DNA from 3 places in the Pantoea sp. S18 genome. Region 1 is predicted to be linked to each of the others. Evidence: riboswitches for the same ligand, from Rfam matches in the RefSeq annotation. Region 1 holds a riboswitch; each other region holds the start of a gene.
What was found. A riboswitch is a leader RNA that binds a small molecule or an ion and turns the genes downstream of it on or off. The one in region 1 is predicted to bind thiamine pyrophosphate.
Positions count from the first base shown of each region.

Region 1 (7,706 bases):
AATAGAGGCTATCCGCTGGAATGGTCATGCAGCGATGTTGAAGAAGGCTGTCCGCCTCTTTGCCCAATAACTGTACGATGTCCGTCATGTTCGCTCCTGATAAATGGCTGGATTGGAACCGGCCGATGCCGATTCGCCCCCAACAGCCTGGACCGGAAAGCGCCAGACTGGCAAATTGCTGACTCCATTTTTCAGACGGATGCGCAGTGAAAAAGCGGCAATCTGGCGTTACGCCCTACCACCATTGATGGAAATGGTGCACCGGCCCAATGCCTTTACCGACCTCCAGCGAATCGGCGTGCAGCAGCGCCTGTTGTAGCCACGCCTTGGCTTCGGCCACCGTTGCAGCCCAATCATCATGACGCGGACGCAACGCTGCCAGCGCCGCAGAGAGCGAGCAACCTGTGCCGTGCGTGTGGCGCGTATTAACACGCGGCGCGGTAAAGCGCTGGCGTCCGTCGCGGGTAATCAGCCAATCCGGACTTTCGGCATCGCTGAGATGCCCACCCTTCATCAGCACCGCTTCACAGCCGAGATCGAGCAGCGCATCGCCCTGCTGCAACATGGTCTTCTCATCCTGCGCCATAGCGCGTCCCAGCAGCGCCGCGGCTTCCGGCAGGTTCGGCGTGATCAGCGACACCTGCGGCAGCAGCAATTCACGCACGCTGGCTACGGCATCTGGCGACAGTAGCGCATCGCCGCTTTTGGCAATCATCACCGTATCCAGCACCACAAACGGCAGGCTGGCCCGTTTCAGCCGCTCGGCGACCACCTCGACTATCGCGGTTTCGGACAACATGCCGATCTTCGCGGCATCAATGCGCACATCATCCAGCACTGAATCGAGCTGTGCGCCGACGAAATCCGGTGCGATGCGATAGACCGATTGCACACCACAGGTGTTTTGCGCCACCAGCGCGGTAATAACGCTGGTGCCGTAAGCGCCCAATGCGGAGAAGGCTTTCAGGTCGGCCTGAATACCCGCGCCGCCGCTCGGATCGGTGCCGGCAATGGTCAATGCGTTGATGCGTTTCATGCCTTCACCTCCAGCGTCCACAGCGTATCGAGGAAGGCAGCGACAAAGCTGCCCGGTCCGGCAACCTGACGTGCTGTCAGTTCACCGGCCAACGACATCACGCGGCAAGCCGCAGCCACATGTTGCAGGCGATCGCCTGGCAAGCTGGTGAAGGCCGCCACCACCGCTGACAACGCGCAACCGGTGCCAACAACGCGCGTCATCAACGGGCTGCCGCCGGGGATCGAGAATGTCTGCGCGCCATCGGTGACGTAATCGACTTCACCGGTCACTGCCACAATTGTGTTGAAATCACGCGCCAGCTGCTGAGCGGCGCTCAGCGCGGCATCGGGTTGATGCAGGCTGTCGACGCCGCGTCCGCCGATTGCCTGATGCGCCAGGGCGAGAATTTCTGAAGCGTTACCGCGAATCGCTGCCGGTTGCAGGCTCAGCAACTGTTGGCAGAAGGCGGTGCGCAGGCTTAAAGCACCGACCGCCACCGGATCCAGCGTCCACGGTGTGCCTGCCGCTTGCGCTGCTTGCACCGCCGCCAGCATCGCATCACGACGATCGCAGGTTAAGGTGCCTACGTTGATCAACACCGCATCGGCAAAACCGGCAAACTGCGCCGCTTCCTCTGGGTCGATCACCATCGCGGGCGAAGCTTGCAGTGCCAGCAGCACGTTGGCGGTAAAGGTTTGCACCACGTCATTGGTCATGCAGTGCACCAGCGGCGCTTGCTGACGCAGCAGTTGCAAAGAGTGCGCGAGTTGCGCGGGGGAAAGAAGGTCAGGCTGTTTCATAAGGCTCCCAACCGGCGATCAAGAAGGCGAATGCGGTCAGGCATCTGACTTCCCTACGCTGGCATTATCCAGATCAGGTCAGCGGGTGTATCTCAGCCCTGTATTAGAGGGGCACCCCGAGTCAAAACTACGTTGGCGAGCATAGGGAACAAGCCAGATTAAAGCAAGCAATCGCCGCCTTCTCTGTGGATCTTGCTCGCAAAGTTACATTTTACAAGTTCATCTAACTGATTGAATAAAGTCCTTAAAAACCCTTCTTTTTGCGTGCCATGTCATACTTTGTAATAAATCCCATTGATAATTCGCGTCGCGAAAAATAGCATCCCCCACAACTTGTTTCATGACGAAACAATACGGATTTATTAATTGTTCATGGAAGCATCACGGAGGATTTGCTATGCGTCGGATTCCACGCGCGCCGCTCTCTGCGGCCATTATCTCTGCCCTGTTTGCCGGTACTTTTGTCCCTGTTCCCTCCGCCCACGCCACGGGTTTTGTCGAAGATTCCACACTCTCTGGCAACCTGTTTTACTGGCAACGCCAGCGCGATCGTAAAGAGATGGATCCGCAAAAAGGCTCGTACGGTCAGTACGATGCCAATCTGCATCACGCCTCTGCTAACGCCAATCTCGACTTCTCATCCGGTTATGCCGGTGATGTGATTGGCCTCGATCTGGCGGCATTTGGCGCAGTGGAGTTAAGCAATGGCGGCCCGGCAGCACCGAATGAAATTGGTTTCAGCAATGCCCGTACACGCTGGGACGAGGACTGGAGCGGAGATAAGAGCGGCTTAAGTCTTTATAAAGCGGCGATCAAGGCAAAATGGCAGGATAACTGGCTGCGCGCAGGCTATCTGCAACCCAGCGGACAGACGCTGCTGGCACCGCACTGGAGTTTCCTGCCCGGCACCTATCGCGGTGTTGAGGCTGGCACCGTCTTCGATTTTAGCGATGCGGGCGCCCTTTCCGTCTCCTGGATGTGGACGGACGAATACAAAGCGCCGTGGTATCGCGACATGTACAACTTCCGCAAAGCCGATGGCGTGACGGAGATTCCGTGGCTGCAATCCTTTGGTGCCAAATACGATTTCAAAAACTCGCTGGTGCTGGAAGGCGCATATGGCCAGGCGGCGAATTACATGGATCAGTATTTTGCCAAAGCCTCTTATCAGCTGCCGCTGGCCGATGCACCACTGCGCACCAGCTATCAGTTTTACGGTGCGAAGGATCGTGACAACAGCGGCGTGGGCCAGGTCAACGATGTTTACGATGGCCTCGCCTGGCTGCAGGCGCTGACGTTCGGCTACACGCTTGGCGCGTTCGATTTCCGTCTCGAAGGCACATGGGTAAAAGCCGAAGGTAATCAGGGCTTCTTCCTGCAGCGTATGACGCCGTCCTATGCCAGCTCGAATGGCCGCATGGATGTGTGGTGGGATTCGCGCTCTGACTGGAACGCCAACGGTGAGAAAGCATTATTCGCCGGTGTGATGGTCGACCTAGGACACTGGCAATTACCCGGCTGGCAGGTCGGCACTTCGTACGCTTACGGCTGGGACGCGAAGCCTTCCACCAATCCGATTTACGACCAAAACCAACGCCTGAAAGAGTCGGCATGGAGCATGGACCTGGTTTACACCATCCAGCAAGGCCGCGCCAAAGACACGCAATTCAAACTGCATTACACCCGCTACGACAATCACAGCGATCTTCCCAGCTACAGCGGCGGTTATGGCAACATTTTTCAGGACGAAAAAGACATCAAATTTATGGTCGTCGCGCCATTCACCCTGTTTTGACCCCGATCTGGCAGGAGCCAGAGACTTACCTCTGTGGAAAAGGATAACAGCATGAAAAAGTTAAAAATCAGTTTACTGGCGCTGAGCGTGATGGGCCTTGCCGCCTGCAGTTCATCCCCGCGCAGCAATCAGCAGGTCGTTGACCAAATCAGCCAGTTCGGCGTGCAGTATCAGGTCACTGACAATCAGGCTGCCGATCACGGCGTGAACTGCGCAAAACTCGGCGCCGATTGGGCATCCTGCAATACCGCCACCATTACGCTGACCAACAACGGCCCGGCGCTCACCAGCAAAAACTGGGCGATCTACATGAGCAACGTGCACGAAACGCTGCGGGTCGATAACGATCAGTTCAAAATGACGCACATCGTCGGCGATCTTACCCGACTGGAACCAACGGAAAAATTCAAAGGTATCGCGGCCGGCGAATCGATAGAGATCCCGATCGTCAATGAATACTGGCAGCTGTTTATCACTGACGTGATGCCGCGCTGGTACGTCACCGCCGCCAATGCCTCGCCAAAAATCATCACCAGCACCGATACCGAAAACCTCAGCGACTTCGTTAAACCGTTTGGTGACCAATGGAAGCGCATCGCCGACGATAAAAACGTGCTGATGCTGCCGCAAAGTCGCTTCACCAGGAATGCCGATGTGGCGCAACTGCCTGCCAGCGCGTTGCGCGGACAAATCACCCCAACGCCGCGCACGGTGAAAGTTCATGCTGCCGATGTCGATCTGAGCCGTGGCGTCACTTTGCATCTGGATGTATTGGCGAACAATCAAGCCGATGCGGTTAAGCAGCGCTTCGATTTGATGGGACTCAAACAGCAGTCAGCGGGTTATGCCGTTCATACTCGTATCGCCGTTAATCATTTCCGTGGCGCAGATGCGGTTTCTGGTGCTTATGAACTGCGCATCACGCCGCGCGGCACCGATATCATTGGTTACGACCAGGCGGGCGTCTATTACGGCTTGATGTCGCTACTGTCGCTGGTGCCCGCTGAAGGCAAACCGATTATCGCCACGCTTGAAGCCAAGGATGCCCCGCGCTTTGCCTATCGCGGCGCCTTCCTTGATGTGGCGCGTAACTTCCACAGCAAGCAAGCGGTGCTGCGCATGCTCGATCAGATGGCGGCCTGGAAGATGAATAAATTCCACTTCCACCTGACCGATGATGAAGCCTGGCGCATTGAAATTCCCGGTCTGCCAGAATTGACCGATGTGGGCAGCAAGCGCTGTCACGATCTCACCGAGCAGCAATGTCTGCTGCCGCAATTGGGTTCTGGTCCGTTCACAGATAACAACGGAACCGGACATTTCAGCCGCGCCGATTATATTGAGATCGTCAAATACGCTCAGGCGCGCAACATTGAAATCATTCCGGAAATCGATATGCCTGCGCACGCGCGTGCTGCGGTGATTTCGATGGAAGCGCGTTATCAGCAATACATGAAAGCGGGTAAACCACAGCAGGCCAGTGAATATCGTCTGGTGGATCCAACGGATAGTTCGAATACCCGTTCCGTACAGTTGTACGACCGCACCAGCTATCTCAATCCTTGCCTCGATTCCTCAAAGCGCTTTGTCGATAAAGTGATTGGTGAAGTGCAGGCGATGCACCGTGAAGCGGGTCAACCGTTGACCACCTGGCACTTTGGCGGTGATGAAGCGAAAAATATCCGCCTCGGAACCGGCTACAGCGATATCAAAAACCCGAAAGCGGGAACGGGCATTTTAGACCATAGCAAAGAGGACAAACCCTGGGCAAAATCTCAGGTCTGCCAGGCGGTGGTGAAGTCCGGCAAGGTGGAAGATCTGGAGCACTTACCAAGTCACTTCGCGCTGGAAGTGAGCAAGATGGTGAAAGCCCACGGCATTCCGGTGATGCAGGCCTGGCAAGATGGGCTGAAAGATGCAGCTGACGCGCATGCCTTCGCCACTTCGCGCGTTCGCGTTAACTTCTGGGACACGCTCTACTGGGGCGGTTTTGACACCGCTAACGACTGGACGCTGAAAGATTACGAAGTGGTGATCTCCAATCCGGATTACGTCTATATGGACTTCCCGTACGAAGTGAACCCTAACGAACGCGGCTATTACTGGGGCACGCGCTTCAGCGATGAGCGCAAGATGTTTGGCTTCGCGCCAGACAACCTGCCGCAGAACGCGGAAACCTCGGTAGATCGCGATGGCAAAACCTTTGATGCCACCTCGAATAAGCCGTGGTCGGGCGCATACGGCATTTCGGTGCAGCTGTGGAGCGAAACCACGCGTACCGATCAGCAGATGGATTACATGGTGTTCCCACGCCTGCTGTCGGTGGCTGAACGTGGCTGGCACCGCGCGGAGTGGGAGCTGGATTATCAACAGGGCCGCACCTTTAAAGGTGGCGAAACCCACTTCGTTAACCAGCAACAGCGCAATCAGGACTGGCAGCGTTTCGCCAACCTGTTAGGCCAGCGTGAATTGGGCAAGATGGATAAAGCCGGTATTCACTATCGTCTGCCGGTGCCGGGCGCGCGTGTAGAAAATGGCACGCTGACCATGAACATTGCGCTGCCAGGACTGCCGCTGGAGTACAGCGTGGATAAGGGCAAAAACTGGCAACATTATCTGCCACATGCCAAACCGACCATCACCGCCGCCGATAAAGTCTGGGTGCGTAGCGTGAGTCCGGATGGCAAACGTTTCAGCCGCGCAGAACCGTTGTAAAATCAATGCCCCTTGCTACCATGCAAGGGGCAAACTTACCAAAATAATGATCAAGACCGTCTTTTATTAAAAACAGAAAGTGATGGAGAATCGCTTTTATATCGGCTAAATCAATTTTTATAAATCAAGATTCTCCACCCCTCTTATTCCTCTTAATCACCAGCATTTAAATCGTAAATTTGAGACAGACCTCGTTTCAGCTTGATAAATATCAATCTCGCATCAGGAGAAAATCGGCCTAATTGCATCCCGGACTTGAAGACCGACACCGCCCCCCAAATCCGGTAGCGATAATGAAATTAAAATTCTTCAGCTTTATTCCGCATGCACACAAATGGCACAACATCCGTATTTCCCGTAAAGGAGCTACTTCCCCCACCGGACGAGCCTATTTCTCAACCCATGTTGAAGCTCAATGTAAAGGCTGCGGCGAACGGCTGCATAAAATCTATTACCGCGATATTAGCGATGCGCAAGCCATTCGCTGGATAGGGTAATTATTGTCTGTTTTGAAATAAAAAAAGCCCCGCAACACAGGTTGCAGGGCTATTGCGTGGCTATCGCAAAACTTATTCAGCCGGTTTGGTGCGAATCAGATAATCAAATGCGCTGAGTGAGGCTTTCGCGCCTTCACCGCTGGCGATGATGATCTGCTTGTACGGCACCGTGGTGCAGTCGCCTGCGGCGAATACGCCTTTCAGGCTGGTTTCGCACTTGGCATCAATGATGATTTCGCCCATCTTGTTGCGCTCTACCGCACCTTCGAGGAAGGTGGTGTTCGGCAGCAAACCAATCTGCACGAAGATGCCGCTCAGCGCGATTTCGTGGCTGGTTTGGTTGTTACGGTCGATGTAAGTCAGGCTGGTGACTTTGCTGCCATCGCCTTTCACTTCGGTGGTCTGTGCGTTCAAAATCACATCGACGTTTTTCAGGCTGCGCAGTTTGTCCTGCAGCACTTTGTCGGCGCGCATTTCGCTGGCGAATTCCAGCAGCGTTACGTGCTCAACAATGCCGGCCAAATCAATAGCCGCTTCCACGCCTGAGTTACCGCCGCCGATCACTGCGGTGCGTTTGCCTTTAAACAGCGGGCCATCACAGTGCGGGCAATAGGTTACGCCCTTGGTGCGATACTGCTCTTCACCCGGAACGCCCATATTGCGCCAGCGTGCGCCGGTAGCAATGATGATGCTGCGGGATTTCAGTACCGCGCCAGATGCGGTTTCAATCGCGTGCAGACCGCCCTCTTTCGCCGCCGGAATCAGCTTGATGGCGCTCTGGGTGTCAATCACATCGACGTCGTAATCATCCACGTGAGCACGCAGAGAACCGGCCAGCTTCGCGCCTTCGGTTTTCGGTACGGAGATGTAGTTTTCGATGT
Region 1 is NZ_CP142688.1:2,802,980-2,810,685, forward strand. Features, by position in the region: gene fbaB (class I fructose-bisphosphate aldolase) at 1-88, opposite strand, end outside; gene thiD (bifunctional hydroxymethylpyrimidine kinase/phosphomethylpyrimidine kinase) at 236-1,036, opposite strand; gene thiM (hydroxyethylthiazole kinase) at 1,033-1,818, opposite strand; TPP riboswitch at 1,852-1,947, opposite strand; gene chiP (chitoporin ChiP) at 2,216-3,613, shown strand; gene VIJ98_RS12945 (beta-N-acetylhexosaminidase) at 3,665-6,328, shown strand; gene VIJ98_RS12950 (hypothetical protein) at 6,622-6,825, shown strand; gene ahpF (alkyl hydroperoxide reductase subunit F) at 6,898-7,706, opposite strand, start outside.

Region 2 (7,706 bases), on a different replicon from region 1:
GATTTTCGGTGTCGAAAACGTATGGTGCGAAAGCATTGTTGATCACCGCATCGAGGTGGCCGGTGGCGTTGACGATCTGCTCCATCATCGCGTTGACCTGTTGTTCAGAGGTGACATCTGCGGCAATCGCCAGCGCGTCGCCGCCTAATGCGCGGCACTCTGCAACTACGCCCGCTGCAGCAGCTTCATTGCGCAGATAGTTCACCACCACAAATGCGCCTTCAGCGGCGAAGGCTTTAGAGATTGCCGCACCAATGCCGCGACTTGCGCCGGTTACCAAAATGGTTTGGTTGGAGAATTTCATTGTTGCTCCTTAGGGATGGAGTGTGATTCAGCCAGGTGCGCATAAATGCGCACCCTACAAAACCCGTCGCGTCGTAGGGTCGCCATTTATGGCGACCGCGTCACTCCGCATACGGTGCGTAACTTTCGGCTGCAGCTTCTGCGCCCTGCTCGATCTCCGTGATGGTCACCAGATCGAGCAAACTAAAACGCCCGTCGTGATGCCAGCCCGCTTCCGGCGAGGTCATGTTGCCGAACGCTGCGATGCGGGTGACGCCCACTTGTCCGAGCAAAGCAGAGATGCGGAACAACTCATTCGGCGCGGCCGCCACGCCTGCGGTTTGCAGGAAATGCCGCTGCTGCGCCACCAAATCGACCACTTCCTCCAGCACATCCACGGACACCACTTTCAAGGTGCGGCCCAGCGCAGCAGGCGATAAAGGTTCTGCATGATCAACACTCACCACCGCCCAACGGTCTGACGCCTCGCCGTAAAGCGTACGATCGCCGCCCAGCGCACGTATCTCCTCGCCATTACGCCACGCGGCAATGCTGTTCATCTCATCATTAGCCAGCGGACGGCGCGGATGTTTGTACGCCAGCGCAGCGAGTTCATGGGCGATATAGCTGGCGAACTCATCCGGCGACACCTTGCCGCCGCGCTCGACAAATAGCATTTGTGGCGAGTAGCAGCCTGCCTGATCGTAACGCATCACGTCATACGCCACGCGGCGAGCCAGTTCCGCGCCCTGCCGAGCATTCAGCGCCGAACGCGCCACCATTCCGAAACTGATTTTGTGGCCGTGCGGCAGAAAGCGCGTGGTAACCGGCAAACGCTGTTGAATGGCCGCCAGCGTTGGGTTTCCGCCATAAGCCACCAGCGTATCGGGCTGGTGCAGCCATGTTGACTCGGTTTGCGCATCGCCGCCTTTCCACCACACCACCGCGATGCACTCGCCGAGTTTTGGATCGATTTCCGCCAGCAACTGCGCGAACCAGCTTGCCATCAGCGGCTCATTACCCGGCAGTTTGCCGATGGTGCCCGCCTTGACCAGCAGACCACAGATCAAACTCCACAGCGGCAAACCCGGCACGTTGCCCGCCCAGATATGCATCAACAGTTGCGGGCCAAACGCGCGCGCGAAGCCGCCTTTAGGGCGCGGCTGGAAATCGTCGAGCATCTGCGGATCGGCGAAATCCTCCGCCAGAAAGCGCTTCAGCTGCGGCTGACGAAAGGTTTTCAGGTAGCCGGTGAGGCCAAGCCGCACCATGTCGGCGTCGTAACCGGTGACGATAGGCAGCATCTTTTCGGCTTTGATGCGCAGTGGATGATGGCGATCGAGCAGTCGCGCTACCGCTTCATCAATGATGGCGATGATCTGCGCCACGCTTAGCTGATGAAGATAAGCGCGGGCGTTGGTGCGAATGCGCGCCGCGAGCGCCGTGATCTGCTGGTCATTAAGTTGCGGAACGCTAACATCAAGGAGCTCGCCGTGATGATTGAAGCTCAGCGTGTGCCACTGCACTTCGTCAGCGGAAAGGCCCGGCAAATGTCCGGCAACTTCTTTCACAGCGGTGCCTGCGCGCTGGCGAGAAACGCTTCCATGGTCAGCGAACAGCCTTTGGCATCAGCACCGGTCGCGCGTCCCAGCAGATGGAATCCGCCGGGCACCATCACGCCCGCGTCTTCGGTTAACAAGGCAGAAACCGAGTTGAAATGTGCCAGATCATGATGCACCAGCACGCCAACCTCGCCGTCCGGCACATCATCGCCGGTAAGCGGATTGACCACGCGCGTGCGGATCCAGTGCGGCCCGGATTTCACTGGCGGGCAGCGCTCATTGCCCGCATCGTAAAACTGCGTGCTGATTTCCGTCATGCCGTACATGTTGATGCAGTGTGAGCGCGGGATGCCGAAGGCGTGAGAGAGCGAAGCGTAGAATTCCTCTGCGCCAATCTCGCGCGACTGGCCTTTAAAACCGCCGGTATCGAGAATGCGACTGCCGGCAGGCAGCGCGAAGCGGCGTTGCTGGCGCTGCATTTCATCCAGCAGAGGCACGAAGCTGTAGCTGGCACCCAGCAGCGCATAAGGTTCACCGCTGGCTTCGGCCTGCTCGAGCGCACTAAACAGGCGATCGATATCGAGGCCATGCTCGCCCACCATTACTTCGCTGTCTGGCGTGCCACACTCCTGCATCGCCAAATCGAGATAGGTCGCCAGCGACGAGTTCGGCATCGCCACGGTATCCGGGAACAAAATGCCCATGCGGATGCGTTCGCTGCCCGCCATAAAGCGACGGCGGAAGTTGAGTAGCATCGATTTCTTCCACACTTCCAGCGTCGGATGGTAGCTGCACCCTTTTACCGTGCCGGTGGTGCCACTGGTCATGAAGATCTCGGCAATCTGGTCGATGGGACGGCAGCTGAGCGTCAGATCTTTGAAGGCGTTAATCGGGATGGCGGGAATGTTGCGCCAGCTTTTCACCGTCAGCGGCGTGCGTCCGCGCTGGATGGCGAAGCGGCGATAAGGTTGGTTGTGTGCGAACTGATAAGCGAAGATTTCGAGGGCCAGCTGGTTGAAATCGTCGTCTGAGGCCTCTTCATGCTGCAGGAATATCAGCAGAGCCTGGATGATGTGTGTTTCGTTCATGTACGTCGCCACCTTTGCGATTGCGCAGAAACTCTCAAGCACCGCCTGAAGAGCGCGAACTGTCCGCTACAAAGCACAAAGAGGGAATCAGGGCGCAATATCGCCCTGCGGTTCCGCATCCCTACGCCGGTATTAGCCGGATCAGGTTCGGAGGGTCACTACGTTGCCAACGCATACACGTCAGCCGGTAGAATCTCAGCCCCTTAACAGAGCACCCCTTGGAACAAGCCGCAGTCTAGGATGGCGCGCGATGATGTGTCAACCTTGTTAAATTCTGGCTTGTCCGGCATTCATCACGCCATGTCTTATACTTTGGGCATTAGTATTTGTGGAGGTGAAGTATGGCTGGCGGTTGGTCAGAAGACGGTGCAGTGCACAAACAAATTGATGCCACGGTCGATGACGCGGTGGCCCGCGCGCGCGAGAATCTCGGCCACGGTGAAAGTGCCGAGTTTTGCGACGAGTGCGGCGAACCGATCCCGGAAGCGCGTCGCGCGGCATTAGCTGGCGTGCGTTACTGCGTGAATTGCCAGAGCAAGATCGATAAAAAACAGGCGGCGATCAGCGGTTATAACCGCCGTGGAAGTAAAGATAGTCAGTTGCGGTAGTTATTTAGATTAATAATTCAGGTTACTGGATATTTTAAAATATCATTTGCACTCGTTACTTTTTATTAGAATTACCATTAATCTGAAGCAAGACCATTCGCATATCTCCCGATTATTCAAAGTTAAATACTGCAGCACTATTACTGGAACCGAAAGTAGCGCCTAAATTTATAATATTCATGGCTTAGATTTCCCCTTGAGCAACTTGAGTTTAGCCAGTAATGCTGATAAGTTAGCCACACAACTCAACCCTGTACGCAGCGATTCAGTTCGCTGGCCGTTAGGGTGAAAAAACCGGCTTAGGCCGGTTTTTTCGTATCTTAAGGAAGGATAAGAGTGCGTACTGCAATATTTATTGATGGATACAATGTATTTTATGGACTCCTTGCAGGTACGCCTTATAAATGGCTCAACTTGTCATTGCTGCTGTCGCATATATGCCGGGTACAGGATCCGGCTGCCATAATTGAAACAGTAAATTATTATACCGCCTCGGTTATTCCCCACCTCGCCACACGCGGCATTGAATCCCGACACGCTCAGGATACTTATATTCGCGCGCTGAAAACGACCGGAATAAATATCTTCACCGGACGTCATCGACTTGAGCACACTCGGGCTCCACGTTTTATCAGTAAAAACGTGCCAGCATCACGTCTGGATAAGGTAGATATCTGGGAGCTGGAAGAAAAAGAAACCGACGTGAATATTGCCATCAGTATGTATCGCTTGTTTGCTAAACAGCAGAAGTTGCCAATAGAAGAGAGGATCGCGCAGCTGGTATTAGTATCGGCTGACACCGACATGACGCCAGCACTCAAGGCTATTCGCGAAGATTATCCCGAAGTTCGCATCGGGATAATTTTGCCGCACCGCCAAGGCAACGTACGTGGTGTTCCGGGTTCACTGCAAAATCATAGTCACTGGATACGCAGAACGATCACCAATGAAGAGCTTGATGCATGCCAGTTTCCTGTTCGGGTTGCGACGCATAAAAAACCTGCGGTGAAACCCGAATATTGGTAGGCATGACAACCACACCATTCAACGCACAACGCAGCCAAACTGCTCATCAAGTAATGAATAGCTTTTCGCATTAGGCAGCTCAAAGTGCCACCATTCGGTTGGCATGGCGACAAAACCGCCGCCAAACATAATTGCGTTCAGTAGCAGGCGATTACGTTGTGCTTCGGCGGGGACATTCGGATGATAGGGATGCGATTCCACTTCCATCGCATCAAAGGCGGTGCCCATATCCAGCGGCTGGCCTTGTGCATCAAGTAACGTCAAATCAATCGCCACACCGCGACTGTGATTCGAACCCTGCGCGGGCGGCACCACATAATCTTTATCCGGACAGGCATCCCACAAGTGCCACTGCGCTTGCTGCGGCCGATAGGCATCGAGTACCAACAAACTGAATCCCGCCAGCCGGGCAATCTCAATGCTTTTTGCCAGTGCCTCGGCGGCGGCCGGATGCAGCAGCGCTTTGGTCTCCTGGTAAATGGCATAGCCTGCGATGTTATCCGCCGTGGCATATTTCAGATCGAAACGTAAAGCGGGAAAGGTTACGGCTAAATCAATCAGTTCAACAAACTGCGTCATATCATATCCTTTAAGCACTGGAATTAATCTCCGCTCATAACTTATCTACCTTTCTGAACATAAAGAGTTGGAATTTAAATTCTGGCCCCATAAAACTCTTTTATAAATACATAACAGCTTGTATTTCAGTTCATCCAACAAGACTTTTCAAGGTTTCTTTCGCAAGCAGTTTATTTCTTCTAGACTTGAGATGGACTTCTTCTCAGCACCATAGTCTCAGCCTCAAAATCAGGTTCTTGCCACGACGATTGCTATTTTAGAAACCAGCGAATATCCTCTAACCAAACTTTCAATGGCATTACTAATTTTTATTACGCGCCATCATGTTAATAATTTTTATTATTTCCACCATAAAAGAATTGATATGTTAAGTTATATATACTTGGCTTTAGTGCTTATGCCACTTTTGCAAATAAATTTTAAAAGTAAAACAGTTCAACTCGCTTCACTTAAAATTCAAAGCATTAAACAGCGTTAATTATATTATTATAAGCAATTACCCACCTAAATTTAATTTAGCCTCCAATAAGAATATCTCACTCTCTTCATTGTCTATCATAGAACTTATTATTTCCTTGTCGATTGTAACATCACCACCTTCTGACACTTTAAGATACTTATTATAATGACTGATAATCAAATCAGATAAGCCACGACTAAACCCATCGTTAATCAATGAAATTACAGTTTTGTTCAAGGTTCCGTATTTTAATTTAAGGTAAAAGTTTTCATCAATTAGTTTGATATCATGAATGACTTCAATGAACTTAAATATCTGATAATCTAAAAAATCATCCTCTTCTTTAATCCTAACTATTGCAAGATTTATTTTTTCAGCTCGCGTTTTCTTATTAATATTGACCCAATGCTGACGATAGCCAGTGCCGAATGTTTCATCACCCCACTTACCAACAAAGACAAATTCTTTTTGTGTATTTTCAGGAATACTATCCCAATAATTGATGAAATTTCTTATAATTAACTTGAAAGGTGTGTTTTTTACTTTCCATGTCAAAAACATTGCGTAAAATTTTTGAGCATCTATATTTTTTAACCTTGATAACTCATTGTATCTTTCACCATCACTTATCTTACTTATAAATAGAGCTGAAATTAGCCCTATCAATTCCCCTTCATCTGATATTAATGTATTACTTTTTAATAAATGATCAATTTCTTTTTGAATATCATTCTCACACTCATGAATATTAATTTCAGAAATATTATTTTCATACAATAATTTACCTATTTCAGTGGCAACATAATTACCATCATAGTCTGAAATGATACCCTTTTCTAAGTTTTCCAAGTTATCTATAGAATTACGAAAATCCTCTAAATTATAATCATCGATTATAACCTCCTTTAATAAAACATTATTAACTTGATCGAACCGTTTACTATCTACCTTTGACACCTTCTTAGTAAAATCAATTAAATTTGTTTTTTTCCCACTATACTCTTCTGTACCAATAATAAAAATAGCCGGTAAAAGTTTATTAACTTTGAATGGCTTATTTTCTACAAAAACATCACCAAACCTATTTATTCTTCCTGCCAGGTTATTGAATTGTGAGTGACTAAGTGATGAGCGCCCTTTCTTATTTTCTAAAATAAATAGTCTTTCAACAGGTAAATTGACACCTTCAAGAAGAGTCGAGTTTGTTACAAGATATTTGATGTTAGAGGATCTTTTGAATACTGTTTCGATATAAATTCGCACACTATCAGTCATAGAGCCATGATGATATACAATTCCTTTTCTTAAGCACTTTATAATCAAATAATTCTCATCAATATTTTCCGATAGCTCTCGGCAAGCTTTATCAATAATATCACAGGTTGTATCACTGGCGTCGCTACAAAGTTCACGGGCGAACGCCTCAAGTTTTTTAGGACTATTAAAGTAAATGATGTTTTTATTTAACGCCTTATCCCTTATCAGATCAATATAGTTACTTAAAGGATTCTTTATATTTACCCATCTATCTAAAAACTGATCATATCTTTGGTAAGTATTAAATCGCTCTCTAAAGTCATAAAGATAAATTACTTCGCTTTTAACGTATTCATTTACTTTATAACTCGTAACTTCTTGATCAACCTTCTTTAATGCCAAATTATTAGCATCGTTAAGAAACGGCGTAAAATACTTAGTTTTAAGATTTGCATTACGGAATATTGATCTACAAATCACACTAGCTAATAGTTTACTGCGAGGTGAGTTTTCTAAAATATTATGAGCTTCATCTATTAGAAGCATGTCAAATCTGAATTTCTTATTTTTAGATAATAACTTAGATGCTCTTTCTTGCGTTAAAACAAAAATATTATTCTCAAGCCCTTTATACATTTCAGGATGAGTTATAACTTTGATTTTAGAGTCATATGATTTGAGAATATTATTTTTAGTCTGTGAGATTAAAGCTTTTGATGGTACAATAACACATCTATTACCATGTTCATCTTTCTTAATTTCTTTAATAATAGTATCTGATTTTCCATAAGAAGTTGGTGCTACCAGTGCGACATCATTACCTTCGCTTTCTTTGAGGAAAATG
Region 2 is NZ_CP142689.1:115,040-122,745, reverse strand. Features, by position in the region: gene VIJ98_RS20550 (3-oxoacyl-ACP reductase) at 1-304, opposite strand, end outside; gene VIJ98_RS20545 (acyl-CoA reductase) at 405-1,853, opposite strand; gene VIJ98_RS20540 (long-chain fatty acid--CoA ligase) at 1,850-2,932, opposite strand; TPP riboswitch at 3,034-3,161, opposite strand; gene VIJ98_RS20535 (DksA/TraR family C4-type zinc finger protein) at 3,274-3,540, shown strand; gene VIJ98_RS20530 (NYN domain-containing protein) at 3,877-4,566, shown strand; gene ddpX (D-alanyl-D-alanine dipeptidase) at 4,585-5,145, opposite strand; gene VIJ98_RS20520 (DEAD/DEAH box helicase) at 5,642-7,706, opposite strand, start outside.
Region 2: linked by a shared signal. The riboswitch ahead of VIJ98_RS20540 (long-chain fatty acid--CoA ligase) and the one ahead of thiM (hydroxyethylthiazole kinase) in region 1 are both predicted to bind thiamine pyrophosphate.

Region 3 (7,706 bases), on a different replicon from region 1:
GGCGCTGGCTGTTCATTATCGAAGGCCTGCTTTCAGCGGTGGTGCTGCTGGTGTGGTGGCTGGTGATCGCCGATCGTCCTGAAGAGGCGCGCTGGTTACCGGCACGTGAAAAGGAGTATTTGTTGCGCGAACTGGCGCGCGAAAAGGCCCAACATCTGCAAAAGGAACCGGTCAGCAAAGCGCCGTTGAAAGCGGTGTTTCGCAATTCGGGCCTGATGAAATTGGTGGCGCTCAACTTTTTCTATCAAACCGGCGATTACGGTTACACGCTGTGGCTGCCGAGTATCCTGAAAAATCTCACCGGCACCAACATGGCGGGCGTTGGCCTGCTGGCGGCGATTCCTTTTGTGGCGACGGTGCTCGGCATCTACGCCATTTCATGGTTAAGCGATCGCACCGGCAAGCGCCGTTTGTGGGTGATGGTGTCGCTTTTCTGCTTTGCCGCCGCCTTGCTGGCGTCGGTGGTGCTGCATGACAACGTCGCCGCCGCCTATATCGCGCTGGTGGTGTGCGGGTTCTTCCTCAAAGCAGCAACCAGCCCGTTCTGGTCAATTCCCGGGCGTATCGCCTCGCCGGAAGTGGCGGGCAGCGCGCGTGGCGTAATCAATGGGTTGGGTAATCTGGGCGGATTCTGCGGACCGTACTTAGTCGGGATCATGACGTTGCTGTATAGCCAAAATGTGGCGATTTGCTGGCTAGCGGGTTCACTGGTAATTGCGGGAATCTTTACGCTGTTACTGCCGAAAGAGTGCGATATCAATCCATCTGAAACGCGCCGAGATATGAAAGAAAATCATTTGATGAGTGTGAAACATTGAGTGAAGCGAGGCTGGCACTATTCTGAATATTAACCGTAGATATTAAGAATAAATAAAAAGGGAGCGCCTGATGAGGTGCTCCCTTTTTAATGCATCAATCAATCGACAGATTGTGAATAGCCAGCGCAGCGCGCGCCGCTTCTTTGCCTTTCTTGATGAAATGCTCGGTATAGAAGTTTTCAATAACATCAACCGGCTGGAAATTATGCGGCGTTAATGACACGGAGAACACCGGCACGTTGGTGGTCAACTGCACATTCATCAGTCCATCAACCACTGCAGCGGCAACGAAATCATGACGATAGATACCGCCGTCAACCACCAGCGCAGCGCAGACAATCGCATCGTATTTGCCGGTTTCGGCCAAACGCTTAGCAAGAAGCGGCATTTCAAATGCGCCAGGCACTTCCAGCACTTTTAATTCTGCTTCAACGGATTGATCGGCTAATTCTTTTTCAAAACCCACCAGGGCATTATGAACAATTTCTTTGTGCCAGCCGGCTTTAATAAATGCAATTTTAATGTTCTTCATGGATATTCCGACATCACCTGTAATTGGTTCTTGCGCATAAAATAATGTGTTTGTATACCATATGTTACGTTTGTGATCCACAAAGCCGAGGTAGCGATAAATGCCTTGCTGCTTATTTCCCTGTAAACCATCTGGTTATTCCGCGCTTGACGGCGACCATCGCCTGCAATACAAATAGACGCGTCGGGGGAGTCTCGCCAAAGAGACTGAGAGGCTAATAGCGCACTGCGCGGCTTAGCGACCCTTTGAACCTGACCCAGTTGATACTGGCGTAGGAAGACTGACAGTCTTGTTCTTTGGGCTGTCTGGCGCTCAGGCAAGCTCGATGGTTGCGCCATTTCCCTTCTCCTGTATCTGCGGGTCTCAGCTAACACTGAGAGGCCGATGTGAATTCCCCCTTTTTGAACATCCCGGAACCGGCGCTGTGAGCCGCTGGAGCGTGCTCGGCTGCGGCGTGGCGGGCTTATGCGTGGCTACTTTGCTGGCGGAACGCGGCGAAGACGTCCAGGTGATTGGCGATGACGCGCGCCGCCCGGCATCATGGTTTGCAGGCGGCATGCTGGCGCCCTGGTGTGAAGCCGAAAGCGCGCCGCGCGACGTCATCACCCTTGGACAACACGCCGCCGCATGGTGGCAACAGCGCGTCAGCAGCGTCGAGCATCAGGGCACGTTGGTGGTTGCGCCGCCGCGCGATAGCCAGGAACTCAACCGTTTCGCGCGTATGACCGAGCAGCACCAATGGGGCGATCCCGCCGATATCGAACCGGCGCTGGAAGGGCGCTTTGCGCGCGGTCTGTTTTTCGCCGGGGAAGCGCATCTCGATCCGCGTCTGGCGCTGCAGGAGATGCGAGACAAGCTGATCGCGCGCGGCGTGCCATTCAACAATCACGCGCCGAGCGGGCAGATTATCGATTGTCGCGGCATCCACGCCGCGCCGGAACTGCCGCGCCTGCGTGCGGTGCGCGGCGAAATGCTGATTCTGCACAGCGATGAAGTGCAGTTTTCCCGGCCGATTCGTCTGCTGCATCCGCGTTTTCCCTGCTATCTGGTGCCGCGTCGCGGTGGCCACTTTATGCTCGGCGCCACCATGATCGAGAGCGACGATGCCAGCGCCATCAGCGCGCGCGCCATGATGGAGTTGCTCAGCGCCGCCTACGCCATCCATCCGGCCTTAGCCGAAGCGCGCGTCATTGAGAGCGGCAGCGGGCTGCGTCCGGCTTATCCAGCGAATCTGCCGGAAATCCACTATCACAATCACACCTTTTATCTCAACGGCATGTATCGCCACGGTTTTCTGCTGGCACCGATGCTGGCAGAGCAACTGATGCAGCGTCTTTCTGGGGAACTTAAAAATGAACATTCAGCTTAACGGCCGCCTCATCAGCACGCAGGCAAACAGCCTGAGCGAATTGCTGATCGAGCAGCAAATTGACGCGGCCTGTGTCGCTACCGCCTACAACGGTGCGTTTGTGCCAAAAAGCCAGTACCACACGCAGTTGCTGGATGAAGGTTGCCAGCTTGAAGTGCTGTCACCGATGCAGGGAGGTTAAGCGATGTTTTACGATTTTGAGCCGCAATCACGCTTCCTGCTCGGCACCGCCGGTTATCCTTCGCCCGCCATTTTGCAGCAGGCGATTGCCGCCTCCGGCACCGACATCATCACCGTCAGTTTGCGGCGCGAAGGCGCGGCAGGCGCGGCTTTCCGTGAACTGCTGACCGGCCTCAATATTCGCGTGTTACCGAATACCGCCGGTTGTCACACGGTAAAAGAAGCCGTCACCACCGCGCACATGGCGCGCGAACTGTTCAATACCGCGTGGATCAAGCTGGAAGTAATCGGCCATGCCGACACGCTGCAGCCCGATCCTTTCGCGCTGGTGGAAGCCGCGCGCATCCTTAGCGAAGAGGGTTTTCAGGTGTTTCCGTACACCACCGAAGATCTGATTGTCGGCGAAAAGCTGCTGGCGGCGGGCTGCGAACTGTTGATGCCGTGGGGCGCGCCGATTGGTTCCGGTCAGGGTTTGCGTAACATCGACGGCCTGCGCGCCATGCGTGCATGGTTCAGTGACATTCCGCTGATCATTGATGCTGGCATTGGCGCGCCTTCGCAGGCGGCGCAGGCGATGGAGATGGGCTTTGATGGCATTCTGCTCAACACCGCCGTCGCCAAAGCGGGCGATCCGATCGGCATGGCCAACGCCTTCCGGCTGGCGATTGAAGCCGGGCAAGCCGCACGCGCTGCTGGCCTGATGGAGAAGCGCGACATGGCCGCTGCGTCCACGCCGATCTTTGGCCTGGCAAATCTGAGTTGAGGCAGGAAAACATGCAACGTTATCAACGCCAGATGATGCTGCCGGAAATCGGCGAAGCAGGGCAGCAGAAGCTGCTTAAGGCGCGTGTGCTGGTGGCGGGCGCGGGCGGATTGGGTGCCACGTTATTGCCGCAGCTGGTGGGCGCGGGCGTTGGGCATATTCGGCTGTATGACGACGACGTGGTGGCGCTGCATAACCTGCATCGGCAAACGCTGTTTACTGAGCAGGATATCGACCAGTCCAAAGTGCTGCGCGCGCAGCAGGCGTTACATCAGCGCAATCCGCAAGTGCAGATCGAGGCGCTGCAGCAGTCGCTGAGCGCCAGCAATGTGCAGCAGGCGCTAGCGGGATGCGATCTGGTGATCGATGCCGCCGATAACTTTGCCGTCACCTACCAACTTTCGGATGCTTGCATGACGGCGGGTATTCCGCTGATCAGCGCCTCGGTGCTGGGTCGGCAAGGTTACGTCGGCGGATTCTGTGGTGGATCGCCGAGCTATCGCGCGGTATTCCCGCGCTTGCCGTCATCGGCGGCGAACTGCAACACCGCCGGTGTGATGGGCCCGGCGGTGGCAACGCTCGGCGCGATGCAGGCGCAGATGGCGCTCAGCGTGCTGCTGGAGTTACAGCCTTCACCGCTCGGTTGTCTGGTGAATTGCGACTTCGTGAACTGGCATTTCCGCCAGTTCCGCTTTGATGACGCTGAAGAGCCGGAACATGCAGTGCCGTTTATCGACCCGTCAATGCTTGCCGCTGATGACTGCATTGTTGAACTGCGCAGCTGTGAAGAAGCACCGGTCAGCGTGGCGCATCACGTTGAGCGCATTTTGCCGCAGGCGATCGCGGCGTGGCAGCCGCCCGCCCAGCAGCGCATCGTGCTGGTGTGCGCCAGCGGCATCCGCGCCGCGCAGGCCGCCAGCGCGCTGGCGCAGCGTGGATTTCATCAGCTGGCGATTCTGGCGGCCAATCGCCCATGAATCAGGACATTCTCTTCAACGATGTGAGTTTTAGCTGGGGCGATAAACCGCTTTGTCAGAGGCTGAATTTGCAGCTGCGCGGCGGCAAAACCACGGTAATGCTGGGACGTAGCGGCATCGGCAAAAGTACGCTACTGCGGCTGGTGGCTGGATTACTCCAGCCGCAGCAGGGCGCGGTGCAGGGCTTAAGCGGCAATGTAGCGTGGATGGGCCAGCAGGATCTGCTTTATCCATGGTTGAACGTGCTCGACAACGTGATGCTGTCGGCGCGGCTCAGCGGCGAAAAGCCGGATCGTCCGCGCGCGCTGGCGCTGCTGGAGCAGGTGAAACTCAGCGACGTGGCGCATGCGCCGCCGCAGCAACTTTCGGGCGGCATGCGGCAACGCGTGGCGCTGGCACGCACGCTTTATGCGCAGCGCGACGTGGTGCTGATGGATGAACCCTTCGCCACGCTGGATGTGATGACCAAACTCAGCCTGCAAACGCTGACCGCCGAATTACTGCAAGGCAAAACCGTGCTGCTGGTGACGCACGATCCGCTGGAAGCGTGCCGCATGGCCGATGACATTCTGCTGCTGCAAGGCCAGCCGCTGGCCATCGAAAGCTGGCCGGCTCCCGGCGGTGACGCGCCGCGTGCGTTTGACCATCCCGACGTGCTGCAGGCGCAGGCTCAACTCTTCTCCCGACTGAATACCCATGAAAACATTGTTTAGCGCGATCTACCTGATCGTGGTGCTGTTGTGCGGCTGGCTGCTGGCGCGTCACAGCGGTGTGCCAACCTTCCTGCTGCCCGCGCCGCAGGCAGTGCTTGAAGCGCTTTGGCTGCATCGTCAACTGCTGTGGCATCACGCGCTCTATACGCTGGCGGAAATTGTGTTGGCGCTGCTGCTGGGCGTTGGCGCGGGTGTGACGCTGGCGGTGCTGATGGCGGCCAGTCCGCTGCTGCGTCGCGTGCTGTTTCCGCTGGTCACCGCCAGCCAGGCGATTCCGGTGTTTGCCCTTGCGCCGCTGCTGGTGCTGTGGCTCGGTTTTGGTATCGCCTCGAAAGTGGTGGTGGCGGCCTTGATTCTGTTCTTCCCGCTGTGCTTATCGCTGTTCGATGGATTGTGCCGCACGCCGGGCGGCTGGCTGGAACTGGCGCAAACCAGCACGTCATCGCGCTTCCGCATCTTCTGGCGCGTGCGCTGGCCCGCCGCGTTACCGCAATTTTTCTCCGGCCTGCAGATGGCGGTGGTTTTGGCACCGATTGGCGTGGTGATTGGCGAATGGGTCGGCGCCAGCGAAGGGCTCGGCTATCTGATGATGCAATCCAACGCGCGCCTGGAAACCGCCACCAGCTTCGCGGCACTGCTGCTGTTACTGATTCTGGCGCTGCTGCTTTCGGGCAGCGTGGCGCTGATGCGTAAGAAAATCCTCTGGCAATCTACATAAGGAAGTACCGTGAATACCCTACGAATCGCATTGACCGCGTTGCTGCTGCTGGCGACCGCTAACGTCCAGGCGGCGGAAAAAGTTCGCCTGCTGCTCGACTGGTTTATCAACCCCAACCACGCGGCGATTTTTGCTGCCCAGCACAGCGGTGCGTTTAAGAAAGAGGGGCTGGATGTGGAGATGATCGCGCCCGCCGATTCCGCTTCGGTGCCATTGCTGCTGGCGGCGGGCAAAGTCGATCTCGCCATCAGCTACCAGCCGCAGCTCTACACGCTGGTGGATAAAGAGGTGCCGGTGATCCGCGTCGGCACGTTGATTAATCAGCCGCTGAATACGTTGACCACGGTGTCAGGCGATATCCACTCCCTCAAGGATTTCGCTGGCAAAACCATCGGCTACGCGGTGCCGGGCACCGAAGATGTGGCGATCCACAATATGCTGAAATCGCAGGGCGTTGATGCTAACTCAGTCAAACTCATCAATCTGAATATGGATGGCACTTCTGCGCTGCTGACACACAAGATTGATGGCGCGATGACCATCTTCCGCAACTACGAGCTGCTGGATCTGAAAGACAAAGGCGCGAAGCCAACGGTGTTCAAGCCGGAAGATTACGGCGTGCCTGCGTATGACGAGCTGATTATTGTGGCAAACCAGAAAACTGCTGCGCAGGACAAACGTATTCCGGCGTTTTTACGTGGTTTGGATGAAGGTGTGGCGTGGCTGCGCGCGCATCCGCAGGAAGCGTGGCAGGCGTTTATTAAACAATATCCCGAGCTGAATACGCCGCTCAATCACGAAGCGTGGCAGGCAACGCTGCCGTATTTCGCGGAGCATAGCGCGGAGTTTGATCAGGCACGCTATCAGGCGTTTGGTGAATATATGAAAGCCAATGGCGTGATTAAGGCTGTGGCGCCGATGGGGCGTTATTCGCTGCAGTAATCTCAACCAGGTGCGCATGAATTTGTAGGGTCGCCATTCATGGCGACCGCTCTCACATAAAGAATTTCCCTTGCACCAACATTGGTTTTTGATAATGATATTTATTCTCAACTATCAAGTGATGGACAACCTGATGCGTTTCCCCGCTCTTTCTCTGCTGCTTAGCCTGCTTTTCATCTGCACCGATGTACAAGCCAGCGCCGCATGGCCGCGCACTGTCGCCACACCGAAAGGTCCGTTCACGCTGCAACAACCGCCGCAGCGTATTGTTTCTACCAGCGTCACGCTGAGTGGCACCTTGCTGGCGATTAACGCGCCGTTGGTCGGTTCCGGTGCCACCAGCCGCAGCAGCAGCGTGTCAGATGCGCAGGGCTTTTTCACGCAATGGAGCGCGGTGGCCAAAGCGCGTCAGGTTAAGCCGCTTTACATTTCGCAGCCGAACGCCGAAGCGATTGCCGCCGAAGCGCCAGATTTGATCGTGATAGCTGCCACCGGCGGCGATTCGGCGCTGCGCCTTTACGATCAGCTGCAAACCATCGCCCCGGTGTTAGTGATCGATTACGGCGATAAGAGCTGGCAGGCATTGACCTTGCAGCTGGGCGAGATTACCGGCCATGAAGCCGATGCCAAAAAGGTGATTGCAGAATTCGATCAGCGTGTAGACGCGGTGCGTCACAAGATCACGCTGCCGCCG
Region 3 is NZ_CP142689.1:863,632-871,337, reverse strand. Features, by position in the region: gene VIJ98_RS23945 (MFS transporter) at 1-818, shown strand, start outside; gene VIJ98_RS23940 (6,7-dimethyl-8-ribityllumazine synthase) at 913-1,350, opposite strand; TPP riboswitch at 1,526-1,645, shown strand; gene VIJ98_RS23935 (FAD-dependent oxidoreductase) at 1,775-2,719, shown strand; gene thiS (sulfur carrier protein ThiS) at 2,703-2,900, shown strand; gene VIJ98_RS23925 (thiazole synthase) at 2,904-3,662, shown strand; gene VIJ98_RS23920 (ThiF family adenylyltransferase) at 3,674-4,639, shown strand; gene VIJ98_RS23915 (ABC transporter ATP-binding protein) at 4,636-5,352, shown strand; gene VIJ98_RS23910 (ABC transporter permease) at 5,336-6,070, shown strand; gene VIJ98_RS23905 (ABC transporter substrate-binding protein) at 6,080-7,012, shown strand; gene fepB (Fe2+-enterobactin ABC transporter substrate-binding protein) at 7,107-7,706, shown strand, end outside.
Region 3: linked by a shared signal. The riboswitch ahead of VIJ98_RS23935 (FAD-dependent oxidoreductase) and the one ahead of thiM (hydroxyethylthiazole kinase) in region 1 are both predicted to bind thiamine pyrophosphate.